Regions from separate parts of the Pseudomonas benzopyrenica genome, predicted to be linked through region 3. Evidence: riboswitches for the same ligand, from Rfam matches in the RefSeq annotation. Region 3 holds a riboswitch; each other region holds the start of a gene.
The links. Region 3 has a riboswitch for cobalamin ahead of V6W80_RS21070 (ABC transporter substrate-binding protein). Riboswitches for the same ligand answer to the same signal wherever they lie in the genome.

Region 1 (5,849 bases), 1.9 Mb from region 3:
GTGGTGGTGACCTTCATGGCGATCCTCGAGCTGGTCAAGGAAGCCCTGGTGGAACTGGTACAGAACGAGCCCTTCAGCCCCATCCATGTCCGCGCCCGGGTCAGCGACGCCGAAGCGCAAGCGGCGTCTCAGGCGTAGGCCAAGGCTGCCGTTGCCGCCGCGCTCTTGCGTTTGCTCACCAACAGGCGGGCGCCTTCACCGGCTGCCACCAGGGCCGCGGCTTCGGCGACACTGGAGCTGCCAACATGCTGCAACACCCGCTTACTGGCTGAGGTTATGCCGCGTTCTTGCGCCAGGCGTTCAGCGGGAAAGCCCTGTAAGGGCAGCTGCCAGCGTTGGGCGAGGGTGCGCAGTCCGCGTTCTTCGAGTCGACTGGCCACCGTCGCCAAGGCGGTCAGGGCGGCACGGTCGCAGCCGGCTTCCTGCAGCACCTCTTGCGCCAGCTCGGCAAGCTCCTCCACCGAACAATCCCGACGGCAACCTAGGCCCAGGACCAGCGCCATCAGCCTTGCGGCTCCTGACGGCGGAACAGCCAGCTGCACGCCAGGCCTAGCAATAGCCAGAAAGGCAGGTTGCTCACCAGCACGGCGATCTGGAAGTGCCGTTGCAGTTCTTGTGGTGCCAGGCTCTCATGCGCGACCGGCTGGGGCGCTCCCAGCAAGTGGGGAATGACCAGCAGGCCCAGAGCGGCGATCTTGAAGCCTGGGTGGCGGGCGAACGCCAGCAGGGCGAGGGCGGCCGCGGTAGCGCCCGAGGTGCCTATCCACCAAGCCTGGCGCAGGGTGAGGTCCGCCGCGGCCGTGCCTGGTAGCTCCGGTGGCAGGCCCAGGCTCGGCGCGAGGCAGAAGGTGGCGTAGCCGGCCAGCCCCCACAGCAGGCCCTGGTAGGTCCGGTTCGGCGCGCGCAGGTTGAACAGGCCGGCGAGCACCAGGCCGAAACCCACGGCCACCACCAGGTTACCGCCGAAGGTCGACAGGGTGCGCGGCCAGCCATCTGCCGGGGCCCAGGCTTCTTCCTCGCCGTGATCCTGGTGCTCGGCCATGGCCGGGGCTTCGGTCTGGACCTCGTAGGTTTCCGCCTGGAGGATGAGCGGCGTCATCCAGACGCTTTGCAAGATGCTCAGCAACAGAGCGGCGAGCAGCCCGGCCACGCCGGCACTGAAGGCGATACGCTGAAACATGACGTACTCCTCTTAGTGGCAGGGGAAGCCTTCGCTGTGGCGGGTATCGTGGGCACCGTTGTGCAGCGCTTCGACATGGGAGAAACCGGCCAGGAACACCAGGCCCAGGCCGAGCAGGCAGGCGAGCAGCGTAGCGGTCAGGCGTTGGGCGCGGGTATGGGTATGAGGCTGGGGCAGGGCGGTCGTCGAGCGGGTAGCGGTCATGGCAAGGCCTCGGAGTCGAAGCGGCAGGGACGCGCCGAGGCAGCGAACCGCAGGCGGCCGCCGTCCAGCACGACCGCCCACCGCGGGTTGCTTGAAAGCGACAGGCCGGTCTCCGGACTCACGAGGGTCTCAAGGTGCGGTCTTGGCTGCGCGTCGGCCTGGCAGCGTTGAAGCCCTTCGCGGAGTGCTCATTTACTCTCGGTAAATTGCGCTTCCTTGAAGGGTTCCGCTTTGCCAGGTGCTAGCTCGCGCAAGACCGCATTCCCGTACGACTACCAGGATCGCCTTCCCCAAGCTTGCCAGCCGGGTGGCATCGTGATCCTGCGCTCGTCTACCGTTGCGGGGGCAGTGCCGGACTTGGACCGGCTTCCCGTTTCACCGCGACCCCTGGCGGAGTCGCGACACCTGAAGCAGGGGCGAGCAGACCACGCGGGTCGTCCGACGGTCAAGCCTGTTCGATTGACACCCCGGCGGGGCACTCGTAGCCTGTCGGGCTTCGAGGTGCTCTTGTCCGCAAGAGCTTGAAAGGGAACGCGGTGCGACACCGCGGCTGCCCCCGCAACTGTAAGCGGCATCTTCAGCCTCTCCACAGAGCCTGTTCATAATTGACGCTAGCTCGCGAAATGATGAACAAGCTTTAAGGCCACTGCTCACGCGGGAAGGCTGGAGTAGGGCGCCGTGAGCCAGGAGACCTGCCTCGCTAGCTTTCCATACGCAACCGGGCGGGGTGATCCGGGCTGCCACCAGGGCCTTGCCGCTGCGCGAGCGCCTGGCATGCCTGCCCGTCTTTTTTCGCTTTCTTTCTAAGGGCAGCCCATGAAAACCCTGGCCAAGACTCCCGTCACCATCGTCACCGGCTTCCTCGGTTCCGGCAAGACCACCCTGCTGCGGCACATGCTCGACCATGCCGAAGGCCGCCGCATCGCGGTGATCGTCAACGAATTCGGCGAGCTGGGCATCGATGGCGAGATCCTCCGCCAGTGCAGCATCGGCTGTACCGAAGAAGAGGCCCAGGGCCGCGTCTTCGAATTGGCCAATGGCTGCCTGTGCTGCACCGTGCAGGAAGAATTCTTTCCGGTGATGAAGGAGCTGGTGGCGCGTCGCGGCGACATCGACCACATCCTCATCGAGACCAGCGGCCTGGCGCTGCCCAAGCCTCTGGTGCAGGCCTTCCAGTGGCCGGAGATCCGCAACGCCTGCACCGTGGACGCGGTGATCACCGTGGTCGACAGTCCCGCGGTGGCGGCCGGCACCTTCGCCGCCCATCCCGAGCAGGTGGATGCCCAGCGCCGCCAGGACCCCAACCTGGACCATGAATCGCCGCTGCACGAGTTGTTCGAAGATCAACTGGCCAGTGCCGACCTGGTGATCCTCAACAAGACCGATGGCCTGGACGCCGAGGCCCTGGCCCGGGTCCGCGCCGAGGTGAGCAAAGAGTTGCCGTCCGCGGTCAAGGTGGTGGAAGCCAGTCGTGGCGTGCTGCCCCTGTCGGTGCTGCTGGGCTTGCAAGCCGAATCCGAGGCCCATATCGACAGCCGTCCGACCCACCATGACCTCGAAGGTCATGAAGACCATGACCACGATGAATTCGACTCCTTTGGCGTAGACCTGCCTGAGGTGGCGGAAGCGACCCTGCTGGCGGCGCTGACCGAGGTGGTCAAGAGCCATGGCGTGCTGCGGGTGAAGGGCTTCGCGGCCATTGCCGGCAAGCCGCTGCGACTGCTGGTGCAGGGGGTCGGTACCCGCTTCGACAAGCATTTCGACCGTGCCTGGAAGACCGGCGAGACCCGCAGCACCCAGTTGGTGCTGATCGGCCAGGAGCTGGACCAGGCGGCGATCACCGCCCAGTTGCGCGCCGCGGTCGCCTGACGCCAGATGCATCTGCTGCGTACCCAGCCGGGCGGCTTCGTCCCGGACGACGGCATCGCCCATCTGGCGCAGACGCCGGGTGAGATCGTCGTGCTCTGCAGTGGCGATTCGCATCTGGCCCTGCTGGCCGAGGCGACTCGTACCCTGGATGCCGGCTATCCCAGCCTGCGCCTGGCCAATCCCATGCAGCTGCAGAACCACGCCTCGGTGGACCTCTACGTCGAGGAGGTGCTGAGCCAGGCGCGAGTGGTGTTCATCTCCCTGCATGGCGGCCAGGGCTACTGGCGCTATGGCATGGAACGCCTCGCCGAGCTGGCCGCGCGGGGGCTGACCCTGATCGCAGTGCCCGGCTGCGATCGCCCTGACCCTGAGCTGATGGCTCTGGGCACCGTGGCACCGGACCTGGCCGAACGGCTGTGGCGCTACCTCCGTCAAGGCGGCCTGGGCAATGCCCGGGATTTCCTGCACTGCCTGGCCGCCGAATGCCTGGATGCCCGATACCTTTACGAGCCACCGAGGGAGTTGCCGCGGGTGGCGGTCTATCAGCCTGAAGGCCTGGGGCTGGCCGGCTGGCGCCAACGCTGGCGACAGGACTGGCCCACGGCGGCGCTGCTGTTCTACCGCACCCATCTGCAGTCGGCCAATACCGCCTTCATCGACGCTTTCTGCGCGCAACTCGAGGCCCAGGGGCTGAATCCGCTGCCCATCGCCGTGGCCAGCCTCAAGGAGGCGGCCTGCCTGACGGAAGTCGAGCGGCTGCTGGACGAGACCGACACCGCGCTGATTCTCAATACCACCGGCTTCGCCCAGTCCAGTCCGGAGCGGCCGAATCTCACGCCGTTCCGCCGACCGGTGCCGGTACTCCAGGCCATCTGCGCCCAGGACAATCGCGAACGCTGGCAGGAGAACCCCCAGGGTCTGGGGGCCCGCGACCTGGCCATGCACATCGCCCTGCCGGAGCTGGACGGGCGCATCATCACCCGGCCGATCAGTTTCAAGGGCCTGGCCTGGCGCTGCGAGCGCAGCCAGAGCGACGTGGTCAACTACCAGGCCGATAGCGAGCGCATGGCCTTCGTCGCGCGGCTGGCGCGCAGCTGGATCGAACTGGCGCGGCGTCCCGCAGCGGACAAGCGCATCGCCCTGATCCTGGCCAACTATCCGACCCGCGACGGCCGCATCGGCAATGGCGTCGGCCTGGATACCCCGGCAGCGGCGCTCAAGGTGCTGCAGGCGCTGCAGACGGCCGGCTATCCGGTGGCCAATCTGCCTGAAAGCGGTACCGCCCTGATCGAGCGGCTGCTCGGTGGGGTGACCAACGACAGCGCCCTGCGCGATCTGCGCCCGGCCCTGCAGAGTCTGGCGCTGCAGGACTACCAGTCGCTATTCGCCCAGTTGCCCCTCAGCCTGCAGCAAGCGGTGACCGAGCGCTGGGGCGGGCCCGAGGCCGATCCCATGCATCGGCGCGGTCGGCTCATGGTAGCCGGGGTGCGCTTTGGCCTGACCTTCGTCGGTATCCAGCCGGCGCGCGGCTATGACGTCGATCCGGCGGCGGTCTACCACGACCCCTCGCTGGTGCCGCCCCATGGCTACCTGGCCTTCTATTTCTGGCTGCGCGAGGCCTATGGCGCCCAGGCGGTGGTGCATCTGGGCAAGCACGGCAATCTGGAGTGGCTGCCGGGCAAGGGCGTCGGGCTGTCGGCGGAGTGTTGGCCGGACGCCATCCTCGGACCGCTGCCCAACGTCTATCCCTTCATCGTCAACGACCCGGGCGAGGGTGCCCAGGCCAAGCGGCGCACCCAGGCGGTGATCATCGACCATTTGATGCCGCCGCTGACCCGCGCCGAAAGCTACGGGCCGCTGCGCGACCTGGAGCGCCTGGCCGACGAATACTATGACGCCAGCCTGCTGGACCTGCGACGCGCCACCGAATTGCGCGGCGAGATCCTGCAGCTGGTGCGCGAAACGGCCCTGGATCGCGAACTGGGGCTGGTGATCACCGAGGACCCGGACAGCTGGCTGCCGCAACTGGACGCCTATCTCTGCGATCTCAAGGAATCCCAGATCCGCGACGGCCTCCATGTGTTCGGCGAGTCGCCCACCGGGCAGCTGCGGCGGGATACTCTGGTCGCCCTGCTGCGCATCCCCCGGGGCGATGCCCAGGGCGGGAATGCCAGTCTCCTGCGGGCGCTGGCCAAGGATCTGCAGCTGGCGTTCGATCCCTTGGCCGCCGATCTCGGCGAGCCATGGCAGGGACCGCGTCCGCCGTGCCTGGTGGCTCTTTCCACCGAAGCCTGGCGGACTCTGGGCGATACGCGCGAGCGGCTCGAGTTGCTGGCGCTTGCCCTGGTCGCCGCAATGGTGGAGGGTGAACCCTTGCCACTGGCGCTGGCCGAACTGCCGGCGACCCGCCCGGTGCTGGAGCACCTGGTCGCCCAGGTGGCGCCGGCGCTGGACGCCTGTGGACCGGCGGAAATCGGCGGCCTGCTGGCGGCCCTGGACGGGCGCTTCGTTCCTGCCGGACCCAGCGGCGCCCCCAGTCGCGGCCGGCTGGACGTCCTGCCCACCGGGCGTAACTTCTTTTCCGTGGATGTGCGCA
Region 2 (5,849 bases), 2.2 Mb from region 3:
AGCAGGCGGGCTGGCGACAGGCGCTGCCCGGTGGGGTTGTTGGGATTGACCACTACCACAACATCCAGCTGGTCGAGGTGGGTCGCGATCTGATCTTCGCCCCACTCCAGCACCTCGTGCCCGGCGCGTTGCCAGGCCAGGGCGTGCTCGGCATAGCAGGGTGCCAGCACCGCGACCCGCGCGGGCGGGCGCAGGGTCGGCAGCGCCTGGATGGCCGCCTGGGAGCCGGCCACTGGCAACAGCGCGGCGGCCCGGTAACAGGCACAGGCAGCTTCCACCAGGCCATCGTCGGGCTCCGGCAGCCGGGCCCAGGCGCTGGCGGGAATTTCCGGCAGCGGCCAGGCCCAGGGGGCCAGACCGGTGGACAGATCCAGCCAGTCGGCCAGGGGAATGTCGTAGGTGCGCGCCGCGCGCCTCAGGCGACCGCCGTGCTCAAGCAAGCAGCAGCCCTCCCAGGGCGATCAGCAGGGTCCACAGCCAGGCACCGCGCCGCACCAGCTTGAGGGCGCGGGTGATGGCCAGGAAGGTCGGCGCCGGACCGCGACCCAGCACCGGGCGCTCGTGCCATTCGCCATGGTAGCGGGCCGCGCCGCCGAGGCTCACGCCCAGGGCGCCGGCACCGGCCGCCATCACCGGGCCGGCGTTGGGGCTGTCCCACAGCGGCGCCTGGGTGCGCCAGCTTTCGATGGCGCTCCAGAAGCGGCCAAGGCCGGCATAGGTCAGAGCCACCAGGCGCGCGGGAACATAGTTGAGGACGTCGTCCAGGCGCGCCGCGGCCCAGCCGAAACGCTCCAGACGCGGCGTGCGATAGCCCCACATGGCGTCCAGGGTATTGGCCAGGCGATAGAGCACCACGCCTGGCGCACCCAGCAGGGCGAACCAGAACAAGGCGGCGAAGACGGCGTCGCTGCCATTCTCCAGCACCGATTCGGTGGCGGCGCGAGCCACGGCGGTCTCGTCCAGCTCGCCCGTTTCGCGACTGACCAGGTAACCGACGCGGCGACGCGCCTCGGGCAGATTGTTGCGTTGCAGGGCACGCGCTACCGGTTCGGCATGCTCGCCCAGACTGCGCAGTCCCACCGCCAGATATAGCGCAATGGGCTGGATGATCCAGGCCAGCCAGCCGATCTGGCAGAGCAAGGCGGTGAGCAGCACCCAGGGCAGCACCGCCAGGCTCCAGGCCATCACCCCATGACTGCGCCAACCGCGGCCACCGGGATTGAAACGGGCTTCCAGGCTGTCGGCCAGACGACCGAACAGCACCAGAGGATGGGCACGGCGGGGTTCGCCGAACAGTAGGTCAAGCAGCATGCCGCCGACGACCGCGAAGGCCAGCATCATGGCTTCTGGCCCCAGCGATTCTCGAAGACCAGCTCCTCCAGCGGCCGCCCCTGGCGCCAGCCCTCCTCTTCCAGCATCGGGCGCGGATAGAAGGCTTCCACCGGTCCCAGGCAGAGGATGGCCGCCGGCTGCGCGCCTTCCGGCATCTCCAGCAGCCTGCGCACGGCTTCCGGTTCGAACAGCGACACCCAGCCCATACCGAGGCCTTCGCAGCGCGCCGCCAGCCAGAGATTCTGGATGGCGCAGGACAGCGAGGCGAGGTCCATTTCCGGCAAGGTGCGGCGACCGAAGACATGGGCGTCGCGGCCGTCCATGAGGGCCGCCACCAGCACCTCGGCGCAATCGAGAATGCCCTGTACCTTGAGCTTCATGAAGTCGTCGCTGCGCTCGCCGAGCGCTTCGGCGGTGGCGCAACGTTCTTCCTCCACCAGCTCGTGCAGGCGCTGGCGCAGGGCTGGATCGCTGATGCGCAGGAAGCGCCAGGGTTGCATCAACCCGACACTGGGGGCCTGGTGCGCAGCACCCAGCAGCCGGGCCAGTTGTTCGGGAGGTACCTCGCCACCGCAGAAATGGCGCATGTCGCGGCGCTCGGCGATGGCTCGGTAGACGGCGGCTTGTTCGGCGGGGGTATAGGGGGTCGTGGTCACGGCTTGAGCATCGCGGCGGCCGCGGCGGGTGCCGACGGCATGTAGAAGTGAATATAGCTGGCGGTGAGGCGACCGTCGCGGTAGACCGCCTCGGCGACCGCCTTGCCATTGGGACACAACCCGCGCGCCCAGGGCGCCTCGGGCGACTCCAGGGCGGAGTGGTGATAGGTGTGGCCGCGCAAGGTGCCCTGCTCGAATTCCACCGATTGCAGCGCCAGCGCCGTCAGGCGCGCCTGCATTCGCGCGCTGCCGGGCAGCAGCCCGAGCAGGCTGGCGGATTCGCCGGCCTTGTCGGTGAGTTCGTCGAGCAGATAGAGCATGCCGCCGCACTCGGCGAGGATCGGCTTGCCGGCGGCGTGATGGGCGCGGATGGCCGCGCGCATGCCCAGATTGTTGGACAACGTCTGCAGGTGCAGCTCGGGATAGCCGCCGGGCAGATAGAGGCTGTCCACCTCCGGCAGCGCCGGGTCGGCGAGCACGGAGAAGAACTGGAGTTCGGCACCGAGGCTGCGCAGCAGATCCAGATTGGCCTGGTAGATGAAGGCCAGGGCCGCATCGCGGGCCACGCCGATGCGCACCCCCGCCAGCAGCGGCTCGACCACGGCCGGTTCCGGCTCGGCGAAGGCCACCGGCGGCGGCAATTCGATGTCGGAACTGGCACCCAGGGCGTCGGCCGCCATGTCCAGACGGCGATCCAAGTCGGTAACCTCGTCAGCCTGGATCAGCCCCAGGTGACGACTGGGCAACTCGATGCCGGCATCGCGCGGCAGGCTACCGAAGAAGGTCATGCCCGCCGGCAGGCTGCCGCGGATCAACTGGGTCTGCCGCGGACTGCCACTGCGATTGGCCAGCACCCCGGCGAAGGGCAGGCTCGGCCGATAGTGGGCCAGGCCATAGGCCAGGGCACCAAAGGTCTGCGCCAGGCCCGCGGCGTCGATCACTCCCAGCACCGGTACGCCGAAGCGCTCGGCCAGGTCCGCCGCCGACGGCTGCCCGTCGAACAGCCCCATGACGCCTTCGATGAGGATGAGGTCCGCCTCCGCCGCCGCTTCCCACAGCAGGCGCCGGCTCTCGGCCTCGCCGATCATCCACAGATCGAGCTGGTAGACCGGCGCGCCGCTGGCGCGGGCCAGGATCATCGGATCGAGAAAGTCCGGACCGCACTTGAACACCCGCACCCGTCGCCCCTGGCGGGCATGCAGCCGGGCCAGGGCGGCGGTGACGCTGGTCTTGCCCTGCCCGGAGGCCGGAGCGGCGATCAGCAGCGCCGGGCAGTGTCGCGTATCCCTTACCATTCGATGCCCTGCTGAGCGCGCACGCCGGACTGGAAGGCATGCTTGACCAGACTCATGTCGGTCACGGTGTCGGCGGCCTCGATCAGCGCCGGCGGGGCGCCGCGGCCGGTCACCACCACGTGCTGGTGCGCCGGACGTCCAGCCAGATCGGCCAGCACCTGATCGACGTCCAGATAGCCGTGCTTGAAGGCGATGTTGAGTTCATCCAGCAGTACCAGGCCGATGGCTGGATCGCGCAGGAGCTCCACCGCCACCGCCCAGGCGGCGGCAGCCGACTGCAGGTCGCGGGCGCGGTCCTGGGTGTCCCAGGTGAAGCCCTCGCCCATGACGTGGTAACGCACCTCGTCGGGGAAGCGCTTGAAGAAGAGTTGCTCGCCGGTGTCGCGACGGCCCTTGATGAACTGCACCACGCCCACCTGCATGCCATGGCCGAGGGCGCGCGCCGCCATGCCGAAGGCGGAGCTGCTCTTGCCCTTGCCGATGCCGGTATGCACCAGCAGCAGGCCACGCTCGTCCTGGGCGTCGGCGATACGGGCGTCGATCACCGCCTTCTTGCGCACCATGCGCGCGCGGTGGCGTTCGTCGCGCTCGGGGCTGGTCGAATCGGGGGTGTCGGTCATGGGGCGGTTCTCCAGGTGCGGGCGCGGCGGAGAAACGGGCAGAGACGCCACCCGCGCAAGGCAGATGGCGACGCCGCGCGAAGCCCTCCGCATCGCCGAGATGAGCGCAAGCGTGGCCGGTCTCCGGGCTGGTGAGCCGATGCCTGGTGGCATCCGCCGCGCCCCTTCCCGGCCAGGGCCAGTGGGCATCGCGCAGCTACTGCTCAACTACCGTTGCGGGGGCAGCGCCGGCTCGACCGGCTTCCCTGTTTCACCCCGCTCCAGGCGGGGCACCACGTGCAAGGGCGCAGGGTACGGACTAGCCGGGAGAGCGTCAATCGATGGCACCGCCCGAACTCGGCGTCGAGCGGACGGGTCCACCCTAAGCACCCACCGCCAGGAGCTACCGGATGAACGATGCCACCCTCGCCGCCTGCATCAAGGCCTGCCTCGACTGCGCCGCCGCCTGCGAAACCTGCGCCAGCGCCTGCCTGGGCGAAGCCAATCTGGACATGATGCGCGACTGCGTCCGCCTGGATCGCGATTGCGCCGACGCCTGTCGCCTGGCCGCCACCTTCATGCAGCGCGACAGCGATCGCGTCGCCGAAGCCTGCGCCCTGTGCCTGGCCACCTGCCGTGCCTGCGCCGCCGAATGTGGCAAGCACAAGGCCGATCACTGCCAGGCCTGCGCTCGGGCCTGTGAAGCCTGCGCCGATGCCTGCGCGGCCATGGCCGCCTGAACCCCTTACCGCGCTGATACCCGCCCGATCCGGTCCGGCCGCTGACGCAGCGCCGGATGCAGGGCGGTGCCCAGGCCCGGTGCGGTTGGCGGTAGCAGCCAGCCCTGCTCCAGTACCGGCAGCTCGGTGACCAGCTCACGATAGAAGCCCGCCAGATAGGCTCGCACCACTTCCTGAAAGATGGCATTGGCTGAGGCCAACCCCAGATGCAGCGAGGCCATCAGCACCACCGGTCCGGTGCAGTCGTGCGGGGCGATGGGCTTCTGATAGGCCTCGGCCAAGGTGGCGATCTTGCGCGCCTCGCTCAGCCCTCCGCACCAGGACAGATCCACCATCACATAGTCCAGCGCATCGGCCGCCAGCAGATCGCGGAAGGCACCGCGCATCGCCAGGGTCTCGCTGCCGCAGACCGGAATGCCCGCCAGCCGCCGGAAATCCGCCAACCCCTGAACGTGATCCATCTTGATCGGATCTTCCGCCCAGAAGATGTTGTACTCCTTGAGTGCTCGGGCGATCTGCAGGGCGCAGGTTGGATTCCACAAGGAATGGAATTCGCACATCACCTCGATGCCATCGCCGACCGCCTCCCGGATGCGCGCGAAGGGCTCCAGACCCTGGCGCAAATCGGTGCTGGACAGATACTGACCGCCACTGGCCAGGGCGAAGGCATCGAAGGGCCAGATCTTCATGGCGGCAAACCCTTCGTCCACCAGACTCTGGGCCAGTTCACCGGGGTTTTCCACCGCCGCCACCTGATCGTCGTAGCGCCCGGCCACGCGGGCCTCGCCCTTGGCGATCAACCGGCGCTGCTCACCACCGGTATTGAAGTTGGGACTGGCGCAGGTGTTATAGGCGCGCATCCGCTCGTGGACCTGGCCACCCAGCAGCTGATGGATGGGCACGCCCATAGCCTGGCCGAACAGGTCCCAGAGAGCGATGTCCAGCGCCGAAGCCGCTCGGGTTTCCACGCCGCTGCCGTTGAAGCCCAGATAGCCACGCAGCAGCGCCCGGCTGTGGGCTTCGATCTGTAGGGGATCGCGACCCAGCAGCAGCGGCGCGCAAAGCGAGTGGATCTGCGCCTCCACCGCTTCGGCGCCACGAAAGGTCTCACCCAGGCCAATCAGGCCGCTGTCGGTGTGGATCTCCACCCAGAGCAGATTGGGCAATTGCGTGAGCCTGGTGGTTTCGATACGAGTGATGCGCATGGCGCCTCCTCTAGCGCGGTCC
Region 3 (5,849 bases):
CAGTTCGTCGGTCACCACTACGAGGGGCGCAAGCCGGCCTTTCTCGACGACCTGGCCGGCCTGGCCATCGGCCCGCTGTTCATCGCCACCGAAGCCGTCTTCTGGCTGGGCGGTCGCCAGCAGCTCAGGCAGGCGATCGAAGAACGGGCCGGCCCGGTACGGCGCCGTCAGCCCAGCCGATAGCGGATCGACGGCCGACCGTCGGGACCGTCCAGCGTCACCTGCGCCCTCACCCCCCAGACCTGCTGGATCAACTCGGCCGTCAGCACCTCGCCCGGGCCGCCTTCGGCGACCAGGCGGCCGTCGCGCAGCACCGCCAGCCGATCGCAGAACAGCGCGGCCAGGTTGAGATCGTGGATGGCCAGCACGCAGGTCGCCGGCAGGCGGCGGACCAGGTCGAGGATCTCCAGCTGGTGCTGGATATCGAGGTGGTTGGTGGGTTCGTCCAGCAGCAGTTCGCTGGGCTCCTGGGCCAGGGCGCGGGCGATCTGGGCGCGCTGGCGCTCGCCGCCGGAGAGGCTGTGCCAGCGCCGTGCCGCCTTGTCGACCAGACCGACCTGGGCCAGGGCGCGCTGGCAGACCTCGGCGTCGCGCGCGCTCCAGGCATCGAGCAGGCCACGATGGGGCGTGCGCCCCAGGCGCACCACCTCGGCCACCGAGAGATCGGCCTCGGTACCGGCCTGCTGCTCCACCAGGGCGACCCGGCGCGCCAGGTCGCGGCGGCGCAGCTCGGCCAGCGGCGTCGCGTCGAGACTGACCCCACCCTCCTCCGGCCGGCGCAGCCCGGCCAGCAGCCGCAGCAGGCTGGACTTGCCCGAGCCATTGGGGCCGAGCAGTCCGAGCACCCCGCCGGGCGGCACCGCGAGGGTCACCCCGGCGAGGATCGGCTGGCCACCGGCGCTCCAGGCCACGTCCCGCGCGGCGAGGCTCATCGGACCTCCCGCGCGCGGTAGAGGATGAAGGCGAAGGCCGGCGCGCCGACCAGGGCGGTGACCACGCCGATGGGCAGGGTCTGCTTGGCCACCAGGGTGCGGGCGACGATGTCGGCCAGCACCATGAACAGCGCGCCGATCAGCGCGCAGGTGGGCAGCAGCCGGCCATGCCCGGGGCCGACCAGGAAGCGCGCCACATGGGGGATCACCAGGCCGACGAAGCCCACCGCGCCCACCAGGCTGACCAGGCAGGCGGTGATCAGGCCGGTGACCGCCAGCAGCAGCAGGCGCAGCGGCCCCACCGCCACGCCCAGGCTGGCGGCGGCGTCCTCGCCAAAGGCAAAGGCGTCCAGCGCCCGGGCGCAGGCCAGGCACACCAGCAGACCAGCGAGCACCACCCCGGCGGCTAGCCAGACGTCCGGCCAGCGCACCCCGGCCAGGCTGCCGAGCAGCCAGAACATCACGCTGCGCGCCTGCTCGGCGTTGGCCGCGGTGGCGACGATGTAGGCGGTCAGGGCATTGAACAGCTGGGAGGCGGCCACCCCGGCGAGGATGATGCGGGTGCTGCCGCCACTGCCCAGAAAGGGCAGCACCACGGCGAAGGCCAGCACGGCGCCGAGAAAGGCGCCGAGCGAGACCCCGAGCACCCCGCCGCCGACGCCCAACAGCATCACCAGCACCGCACCGGTGGAGGCGCCGGCCGACAGCCCCAGCACATAGGGTTCAGCCAGGGCGTTGCGCAGCAACGCCTGGAGGATGGCGCCGGAGACCGCCAGGCCCGCACCGCAGCAGGCGGCGACCAGGGCGCGACTAAGGCGGTATTCCCAGACGATGCCCTGGACGATGCGCTCCACCGGATAGGGCCCCAGGCCCAGGCCGTTGGCGATGGCCTGCAGACTGGTCAGCGGGGCGATGGGCATCTCGCCGAAGGAGGCCGCCAGCACCACGCTCGCCGCCAGCGCCAGCACGGCGGTCAGGCCCAGCAGCCAGCGCCAGGGCCGGGCCCCCTCGGCTGCCAGGGGCAGGCTCATGGTTGCGGCTTGGCCAGATCGGCGGCCAGGGTCTCGACGCTGTCCACCACCCGCAGCGAGGGATTGAGGGTCGGGGCGTCCACCACCAGCAGGTGGTTCTCGCGCACCGCGCGCAATTCGCGGGTCAGGGGATCGCTGCGCAGGAAGGCCAGCTTCTTGTCGACGTCATCGGCGGGATAGAGACGGCGGTCCATGCGCGCCACCACGATATAGTCAGGGTCCAGACTGGCGATGCGTTCCCAGCTCACCGCCGGCCATTCCTCAGCGCTGTCGACCACGTTGCGCAGGCCCAGGGCGCGGGCGATCCAGGCCGGTGCGCCGAGGTTGCCGGCCACCCAGGGATCGCCTTCCAGGCGCGGGCTGGAGAACCAGAACAGCACCGAACGCCCCTGGACCCCGGCAGCCTTGGCCTGCTCCCCAGCGGCGGCGATGCGGCGGTCCAGCTCGGCGACCAACTGCTTGCCGGCCGGCTGCACATCGAGAATGGCCGCCAGCTCCTGGGCCTCGCGGGTCACCAGCTGCATGTCGAAGGGCGCGCTGCGGCTGCCGTCGCTGTTGGAATCGGCGGTCACTGCCTTGCCTTCGCAATCGCTGGGCGCCACATAGGCGGCGATGCCCAGCTTAGCGAAGCGCGGGAAGTCCGCCACCTCGCCGCCCGGGCCGACGTGATAGGTGTACTGCGCCGCCACCAGGTCCGGCCGGGTGCCGACCACGGCTTCGAAGCTGGGGGCGTTGTCGGCCAGGCGCGGAATGCCCTTGCCCTCCTCCTGCAGGTCCTTCGGCAGGCCGCCGAACCAGACCCCGGTACCCACCAGGCGCGCGCCCACGCCCAGGCGCAAGAGCAACTCGGTACTGGCCTGACCCAGACTGACCAGCCGTTGGGGCGCACGCTCGAAGACCAGGTCGCGACCGCAGTTGTGGATGGTCAGCGGATAGGTCGTGGCAGCCTGGGCGCTAAGGGCGGAAACAGATAGCAGGCCGGCGGCGAGCAGCGGTGAAAGACGGCGAAGCATGGACTCTCCTTGGGATGACGCGTCCCTTGTGGATGATGGGTATCCCCTGGCGAGGTCTGGCTCGCTTCTTACGAAGCTCACAGTGGCGCGACCGCGCCGGACTCTCACCGGCTTCCCGCCAGGGAACAGGAAGGTCGCCGAGGGTGGGCCAGCGGCGACCAGGATTCAAGCATTAAATGTTACTTTATAACAATTCCGGATCATACCAGCGCGGCGTATAGACCCACTCGCCGCCATCGGCCCGCGGAAAGCGCCGGGTATGGCTGGAGCCGAGGATCACCAGGGTGCGCGAATCCACCATGTCGCTGCGCAGGGCGCCGAGGCTGGTGTATTCGAGACCGCCACCCGGACGGCCGACATCGCGACCGAGGATCACCGGGGTGTTCGCCGGACGGCAGCTGCGCAAGACGTCCAGCGCCCGCTCCAACTGGTGCGGGCGGGCCTTGGAGATGGGGTTGTAGAAGGCCATGGCCAGGTCCGCTGCTGCGGCCTGGCGCAGGCGCTGCTCGATCACCGCCCAGGGCTTGAGGTTGTCGGACAAAGAGATCAGGCAGAAGTCGTGGCCCAGGGGCGCCCCGGCCAGGGCGGCGCTGGCCATGGCCGCGGTGATGCCCGGCAGGATCTCCAGCTCGACCGCCGCCCAGCGCGGATCATCGGCGCCTTCCAGTACCTCCAGCACCGCGGCGGCCATGGCGAAGACCCCCGGATCGCCGGACGACACCATGACCACCTGACGACCGCTGGCAGCCAGCTCGAAGGCATGGCGGGCACGCTGCAATTCTTCACGGTTGTCGCTGGCATGGGCCAGCTGGTCCGGACGCAAGGGGCCGGCCATCTGCACGTAGGTCGCGTAGCCGAGCACGTCCTGGGCCTCGTCCAGAGCGCGGCGCACTACGGGTGCCATGAGCTCGGCCGCACCCGGGCCGAGGCCCACCACGCTGAGGCGTCCGCGGTGCTGGCCGAGGTCCTCGGCGTCCAGGGGCCGGTCATGCAGGTGCAGGGCGATGCCCCGCTCCTGGGCCCGTTCCACCGTCGTCAGGGCGAAGTCCGGCGTGTTGGCGTCGACGAATCTCAACGGCACATCCAGTGCCTGGCTCAGCTCGGCCAGGCCGGGCACGGCCATGTCTTCCGCCCGCGCCAGCAGCACTGCCACGGCACATGGCGCATAGCCGGTGCTGGCAAGCAGTTCGGTGACGGCGGCAGCGGTGGCATCGGCGCGTACCGCCACCAGCACGGCGCGGGGATGGATCAGCAGGGTATGGTCGTCGGCGCTGGTCATGGGCGAGACCAGGATGCGCTGCCGCGCCTCGGGATCGCGAGCCAGGGGTACCTCATCCAGCCAGGGCGCCTCGCCCTCGATGCGTACCGGGGCGCCGGCCAGCAGATCGGCCACCCGATGCTTGGCCACGTCGACGTCGGCCAGGGCATAGCCGGCCGGTGGATCGAGCAGGCAGGTGCCGAATCTCAGTTCGCCACTGGTGGTGATGGCCGGGGCCACGTCCAGCAAGGTACCCAGCTGGCGAGCCAGACGGTTGGCACCGGCCAGACCGCCCAACAGCGGCACCACGGCGCTGCCGTCTTCGGCCACCGCCAGCACCGGCGGCTCGGCGGTCTTGTCATCCAGCAAGGACGCCAGGGTGCGGATGACGATACCGGCGGCGCAGAGCACCACCAAGGGCCGCTGCTGGCGATAGAGGTCACGCAGGTGGTCGCCGAAGGCGTTGTAGCTGACATCGCCCTCGACCCGCCCGGCCAAGCCATGCACCAGGCTGCCCGGCAGGCCGTCCTGCAGGCGGCGGGCGGTGGCCAGGGCGCCGGGGCCGAGGATGACGATGGCCGGGCTCAACCCTTCCATTTCACCCCCGGTACCACCACCAACGAGAAATACGGCGAGGCCATGGGCTCGACCTCGTCCAGCGCCACGATGCGCTGGTTGTCCATGGTGGCGCGCTCGATATAGCGGGCACGCTCGTCCAGGCCGAGCTCGCGCAAGACCTGGCGCACCTTCTCGAAATTGCGCCCGAGCTTCATCACCACGGCGGCGTCGGCGCTGGCGAGGCGCGCCTTGAGTTCCTCGGCGGAGAGCACCCCGGAAAGCACCGTGAGAGTCTGGTTGCGATAGACCAGCGGCAGACCGAGCATGGCCACACCGCCGAGCATGGAGCAGACCCCCGGCACCACCTGGGCCTCGTAGCGCTCGGCCAGGCGGTCGTGCAGGTACATGTAGGAGCCGTAGAAGAAGGGATCGCCTTCACAGATCACCGCCACGTCACGGCCGGCGTCCAGATGGTCGGCCACCTGGGCGGCGGCGGTGTCGTAGAAGTCGGCGATCACCGTCTCGTAGGACAGCGGCGGCGCCAGCTTCTCGGTAGTCACCGGATAGACCAGTGGCAGGCGCTGCTGGCCGTCCAGCAGATAGCCCTCGATGACGCCATAGGCATTGCCGCCCTGGCCCGCGTTGGCCTTGGCCTTGGCGACGAAATAGGCCACCACCGGCGCGCCCTGCAGGAGGCGCAGGGCCTTCAGGGTGATGAGTTCCGGATCGCCGGGGCCGACGCCCAGGCCGAGCAGGCGGCCGGCCATCACTCCACCTCCGTGGCCAGGGCATTGACCGCTGCCGCGGCCATGGCGCTGCCGCCACGGCGGCCGCGGACGATGACGTAGGGCACGCCGCGACTGTCGGCGGCCAGGGCGTCCTTGGACTCCATGGCACCAACGAAGCCCACCGGCATGCCGAGGATCAGCGCTGGCCTGGGCGCCCCGGCATCGAGCATCTCCAGCAGATAGAACAGCGCCGTGGGGGCGTTGCCGATCACCACCACGCTGCCGGCCAGGTGCGGCCGCCAGCGCTCCAGGGCCACCGCCGAGCGGGT

Region 1: linked by a shared signal. The riboswitch ahead of cobW (cobalamin biosynthesis protein CobW) and the one ahead of V6W80_RS21070 (ABC transporter substrate-binding protein) in region 3 are both predicted to bind cobalamin.
Region 2: linked by a shared signal. The riboswitch ahead of cobO (cob(I)yrinic acid a,c-diamide adenosyltransferase) and the one ahead of V6W80_RS21070 (ABC transporter substrate-binding protein) in region 3 are both predicted to bind cobalamin.

What each region holds. Positions count from the first base shown of each region.
Region 1 is NZ_CP145723.1:2,545,965-2,551,813, reverse strand. Features, by position in the region: gene V6W80_RS12105 (segregation and condensation protein A) at 1-138, shown strand, start outside; gene V6W80_RS12100 (cobalamin biosynthesis protein) at 129-503, opposite strand; gene V6W80_RS12095 (CbtA family protein) at 503-1,180, opposite strand; gene V6W80_RS12090 (CbtB domain-containing protein) at 1,193-1,384, opposite strand; cobalamin riboswitch at 1,471-1,808, opposite strand; cobalamin riboswitch at 1,867-2,098, shown strand; gene cobW (cobalamin biosynthesis protein CobW) at 2,201-3,253, shown strand; gene cobN (cobaltochelatase subunit CobN) at 3,260-5,849, shown strand, end outside.
Region 2 is NZ_CP145723.1:1,562,514-1,568,362, reverse strand. Features, by position in the region: gene cobD (threonine-phosphate decarboxylase CobD) at 1-440, opposite strand, end outside; gene cbiB (adenosylcobinamide-phosphate synthase CbiB) at 433-1,341, opposite strand; gene bluB (5,6-dimethylbenzimidazole synthase) at 1,338-1,988, opposite strand; gene V6W80_RS07180 (cobyrinate a,c-diamide synthase) at 1,985-3,283, opposite strand; gene cobO (cob(I)yrinic acid a,c-diamide adenosyltransferase) at 3,277-3,903, opposite strand; cobalamin riboswitch at 4,001-4,197, opposite strand; gene V6W80_RS07170 (four-helix bundle copper-binding protein) at 4,293-4,622, shown strand; gene V6W80_RS07165 (mandelate racemase/muconate lactonizing enzyme family protein) at 4,628-5,827, opposite strand; gene V6W80_RS07160 (2-hydroxyacid dehydrogenase) at 5,838-5,849, opposite strand, start outside.
Region 3 is NZ_CP145723.1:4,450,548-4,456,396, forward strand. Features, by position in the region: gene V6W80_RS21055 (DUF962 domain-containing protein) at 1-183, shown strand, start outside; gene V6W80_RS21060 (ABC transporter ATP-binding protein) at 168-932, opposite strand; gene V6W80_RS21065 (FecCD family ABC transporter permease) at 929-1,963, opposite strand; gene V6W80_RS21070 (ABC transporter substrate-binding protein) at 1,960-2,976, opposite strand; cobalamin riboswitch at 3,008-3,154, opposite strand; gene cobJ (precorrin-3B C(17)-methyltransferase) at 3,161-4,831, opposite strand; gene V6W80_RS21080 (precorrin-2 C(20)-methyltransferase) at 4,819-5,559, opposite strand; gene V6W80_RS21085 (precorrin-8X methylmutase) at 5,559-5,849, opposite strand, start outside.